DNA from 2 places in the Streptomyces sp. CB09001 genome. Region 2 is predicted to be linked to the other one. Evidence: riboswitches for the same ligand, from Rfam matches in the RefSeq annotation. Region 2 holds a riboswitch; the other holds the start of a gene.
What was found. Region 2 has a riboswitch for cyclic di-AMP ahead of C4J65_RS17660 (M23 family metallopeptidase). Riboswitches for the same ligand answer to the same signal wherever they lie in the genome.

Region 1: it holds a riboswitch for cyclic di-AMP, as region 2 does, so the genes downstream of both, C4J65_RS02795 (C40 family peptidase) here and C4J65_RS17660 (M23 family metallopeptidase) in region 2, are expected to answer to the same signal.

What each region holds. Positions count from the first base shown of each region.
Region 1 covers NZ_CP026730.1:568,271-570,723, reverse strand. Annotated here, with positions in the region: gene C4J65_RS02800 (ATP-binding protein) at 1-461, shown strand, start outside; gene C4J65_RS02795 (C40 family peptidase) at 432-905, opposite strand; cyclic di-AMP (ydaO/yuaA leader) riboswitch at 941-1,004, opposite strand; gene C4J65_RS02785 (hypothetical protein) at 1,547-1,855, opposite strand; gene C4J65_RS02780 (ATP-dependent Clp protease proteolytic subunit) at 1,863-2,453, opposite strand, start outside.
Region 2 covers NZ_CP026730.1:3,809,326-3,811,778, forward strand. Annotated here, with positions in the region: gene C4J65_RS17655 (PP2C family protein-serine/threonine phosphatase) at 1-497, shown strand, start outside; cyclic di-AMP (ydaO/yuaA leader) riboswitch at 722-877, shown strand; gene C4J65_RS17660 (M23 family metallopeptidase) at 889-1,932, shown strand; gene C4J65_RS17665 (aldo/keto reductase) at 2,069-2,453, shown strand, end outside.

The sequences.
Region 1 (2,453 bases), 3.2 Mb from region 2:
TGGCCGCCGCGCGGACCTACGTGGTCGGCACCCTGGCGGAGTGGGGCTTGCCGGGCGACGCCGATCTGGCGGACACGGTGCGGCTCATCGTCTCCGAACTGGCGACCAACGCGGTCCAGCACACGTTCGGGCAGTCGCCCACCTTCACGGTGGACCTCGTTCTCGACCGCGACGAGCGGCTGCGTCTCGGTGTCACCGACAGCCACCCGCGCTTCCCCAAGCGTCTGCCCGCCGCCGTCCAGCAGGACAACGGGCGGGGCATGGTGATCATTCGCTGGCTGACCGCCGAGTGCGGCGGCAGGCTGAGGGTCAGGCCCACCCGCGAGGGCGGCAAGACCGTCTCCATCGAACTGCCCTGGGCGCCCCCGGGCGGACCGGCCGCGCCCGCGGGGGTGACGGCGGGACAGAACGCCACCACCCCCGCGGGCGGGCTACTTGACCCGGCCGTACCAGACGCTTGACGTCCAGATCCTCTCCAGGCGCACCACGGCGCCGGTCTTCGGCGCGTGCCAGATCCTGCCCTTCCCGGCGTAGATGCCGACGTGGTAGACGCTGCTGCCGGAGTGGAAGAACACGAGGTCTCCGGCCTTGCGGTTCCGCACGGAGACACGGCTGGTCCTGTTGTACTGCTGGGCCGCGGTGCGGGGCAGCTTCTTGCCGGCCTTCTTGAACGAGTACAGGGTCAGGCCGGAACAGTCGAACCGGTGAGGACCCGTGGCACCCCAGCGGTACGGGGCGCCCTTCTTGGAGGCCGCGATCTTGAGGGCTTTCGTCGCATGGCTCGCCGCGGCCGCCTCGGAGGCGACACCGGGGACCACGACGGAGCCGCCCACGGCGGCGAGGGTGAGAGCCGAGGCCGTACCGGCACGGGCCATCAGCGACGGGACACGATTGAGCGCGGACATGCGCAACCCTTCGTCAGCCGCCTGTGAAGGATGACCTGTCGGATTCGGGCTGGCGAAGTTGCCCGGCCGCGGTGTGCGGCTTCACCCCAAGGACCGCTGAGCCCGGCGCCTCCCGCGGAGGCGGCCGTGCCGGCGACCCGTCGTGCTCGGGTCCTCCACTCCTGCCGATCCACTTCCCTTGCGACCGGTCGTCCGGACGGCGGCAGGACTCGGCGTCCGCCCGGACCGCCCCGCCGCTGCGGCGGGGGCTTGTCGTCAGTCACGGATCTTGTCCCGTCCTGAAGGGAATTCCCAACGGAACGTGCCCTTTGTGTTGTTACGTGCCACTCGCCCGTTCGGGTCGACGCCTCCTGTTCGAAGTGCCGCCGCGAGCGGTGACGGCCCCGGGACCAGCGGCGCAGTGGTGTGCGGCACGGGCGGAGCGCACGGGTGCCGCAACTTCGACCGGTCGCGAATCGGAGGTGTTCCTACGCCGAAAGGGGGTACGTCGTTTGGTCCGTTTCGTCCCGGTCCGGATGCGTCCGGATGTGATGGGTCCGGATGTGATGGGTCCGGATGTGATGGGTCCGGATGTGATGGGTCCGGATGTGATGGGTCTGGATGTGATGGGTCTGGATGTGACGGGTCTGGGTTCGAGGTGCTCAACTCTCGGAAGCGGGCGGGAGGCCGAGCCGCGCCGTCCGCCGCTCGCCGTCGAGTACGCGCAGCGCCCGGGCCAGGGTGGCGGCGTGCACCTCCGTCTCGCCCCGCCGGTGCATCAGCGCCAGCGCGTCACGCAGCGCCGCCGCCTTGCCGACCAGTGCCTGGGCGGCCCGCAGCCCGCGGTAGGTGTCGCCGTCCCGCCCCGGGTTGATGCGTCCGAGCAGGTCGACGACGTCCAGATAGCGATCGATGACCTCGGCCTCGGCCCGGGTCAGGGCGGGCAGCGGCGGCAACTCGGGTGGCAGCACGGGCGGATCACCTGGCGCCGGACGGGGCGGGCGGGGTCCTGCGGCCCGGCACGATCCGGTCCACCAGCCCGTACTCCAGCGCCTGTCGGGCGTCCAGGACCGTGTCCCGTTCGATGTCCGCGGTCACCTGCTCGGGAGTGCGGCCGGTGTGCCGTACGAGGATCTCCTCCAGGCGGGCGCGGACGCGGACCAGTTCCTCCGCGTGGACGGCCAGGTCGCTCGCCTGCCCCCGCACCGGTTCGGTGAGCGCCGGCTGGTGGAGCACCACCCGGGCGCCCGGCAGGACGGCGCGCTTGCCGGGCGTGCCCGCCGCCAGCAGCACCGCGGCGGACGAACCGGCCTGCCCGAGGCAGGTCGTGGCTACGTCGCAGGCGACGTAGCGCATCGTGTCGTAGATCGCGGTCATGGCGGTGAAGGAGCCGCCGGGCGAGTTGACGTACAGCTCGATGTCCCGGTCCGCTGCCTGGTGCTCCAGGTACATGAACTGCGCCATCACGTCGTTCGCGGTGGTCTCGTCGATCGGTGTCCCGAGGAAGACGATCCGCTCCTGGAGCAGCTTGGAGTACGGGTCCGTCGTCCGGGCTCCGGTACTCGCGTG
Region 2 (2,453 bases):
GCCTGGAGCGGGCGCTGGCGCGCGAGGGCACCCGACGCGACGGACTGGACGCCTTCGAGGGCTTCACCACCGCCGTCCTCGCCGAACTCCCGCACGGCGGCGGCACCGTCCGCATCGTCAACCGCGGCCATCCGCCGCCCCTGCTGCTCTACGGCGACGGCACCCTCGGCCCGCTGCCCGCCCACGAGTCGGCGCTGCCGCTCGGCATGGGCGAGCTGGGAGTGTGGCCCGACCGGGCGGAGGAGGCCCCCTTCCCCGGCGGGGCCACACTGCTGCTCTACACCGACGGGCTGACCGAAGCCCGGGACGCGAAGGGCGAGTTCTACGATCCGCAGGCGCGGCTGACCGGCCGCGTCTTCCCGCATCCGGCGACCCTGCTCGCCACCCTCGCCGAGGACGTGCGCCGGCACTCCGGGGGCGGCATGGCGGACGACATGGCACTGCTCGCCGTCCGGCGCCCCCGGCGCGGTGATCATGATCATTGTCACGAGCCGTGACAGCGCGACCCCCCTCCGCATAACAACTGATACACCGTCAGAAGAAACTGGCGCGAGAGGGAATACCGAGGCCGGGTCAACTCGCCCGGTTTTCACCGGTCGTGAGGCGTACGTCCCGGCCGTATTCGGTAATGATCAAGAGGAACGGCTTGGAATCGGAGCCTCGCGTCTATTAACGTTCGATAACGCAGCGCGGTCGTCCCAGCCGTCACAGAAGGCGGCTCCGTGCGCACGCGCCGAATCCCGCAAGGGAACCGGGGAACCACCACATTGGGGTGAATCGGGCGTATGCCGCCGTGGAAAACGGTCGGCAGACACCCGTAGGAGACCTTCCTGCTCCGAACCCGTCAGCTAACCCGGTAGGCGAAAGGAAGGAAAGGAGTACGCCCACGTGGCGTCCAACCGGCCTGCCCCCGAGGCCCCGTCCGCGCCCAGTGGGCACGGCACCGACACCTTCGGCTACGACGGCTACCGCACCGAAGAGGGCCCCTGGGAGGAGTGGAATCCCACCGCGGAATCCATCCGCCCCGTACGCGGCCGGCACCGCGTGGCCAAGCAGCGCGGCGGACTCGCCCGCAGCTCCACCGTCCTCGGCGTCGGTGTCATAGCCGCCGTCGGAGCGGGCGGCATGGCCAGCGCGCAGACCGGCAAGCCGCCGGTGTCCATCTCCATGCCGGACCTGCCGAACGTCGGCTCGCTCCTCCCCGGCGACGACGAGAAGTCGGAGCCCGAGGGTTCCGCCACCCCGCTCAGCGGCATCACCCAGGCCGTCGCCGCCGACAGCGCGGAGAAGACCGGCACCACCGGCGCTGGTGAGTCGCTGCGGGCCCGGATCATGGCGCAGGCCGAGCAGCAGCAGGCGCAGGTCGAGACCAAGGCCGCCGCCGAAGCCGCCGCCGCGGCCGAGAAGAAGGCCGCGGAAGCCGCCGCCAAGGCGGAGAAGGAGGCCGAGGAGAAGGCCGCCGCCGCCAAGAAGAAGGCGGAGGAGGAGGCCGCGAAGAAGGCCGAGGCCGAGCGGCTCGCGAAGCTGGCCAAGCAGTTCACGCTGCCGACCTCCTCGTACACGATCTCCTCCACGTTCAACCAGGCCGGCTCCCTCTGGTCCTCCGGCCACCACACCGGCCTCGACTTCGCCGCCCCCACGGGCACGCTGCTCAAGGCGGTGCACAGCGGCACCATCACGTCGGCCGGCTGGGACGGGTCGTACGGCTACAAGACGGTGCTCACCCTCGACGACGGCACCGAGCTCTGGTACGCGCACCAGTCCTCCATCAACGTCAGCGTCGGCCAGCAGGTCACCACCGGCGACGTCATCGGCCGTGTCGGCGCCACCGGCAACGTCACCGGCGCCCACCTCCACCTCGAGGTGCACACCGACGGCGGCACCGGCATCGATCCGATGGCCTGGCTGCAGAGCAAGGGCCTCACCCCCTGAGCCACCCCGCCCACGACGCGCCCCGCCGATCCCCGGCGGTCCTGACGGCGACCCCCCGACGTCAGGGCTGCCGGTTTGCGGGGATTTTGCGTGCCTGCCGGAATCGCCCGCTCCGGCGCGGTCGTTGAGTCCCTACATGACTTCTCTGCGCAAGCTCGGCTCCTCCGACCTCGAGGTCTTCCCCCTGGCCCTGGGCGGCAACGTCTTCGGCTGGACCGCCGACCGAGACCGGTCCTTCGCCGTCCTGGACGCCTACACGGCGGCCGGCGGCAACTTCGTCGACACCGCCGACTCCTACTCGGCGTGGGTCGACGGCAACAGCGGCGGTGAGTCCGAGACCGTCCTGGGCGAGTGGTTCGCGGCCCGCGGCAACCGTGACGACGTCGTCCTCGCCACCAAGGTCAGCCAGCACCCCGAGTACCCGGGCCTGTCCGCCGCGAACATCAGGGCCGCGGCCGACGCCTCGCTGCGCCGCCTGGGCACCGACCACATCGACCTGTACTACACCCACTTCGACAAGC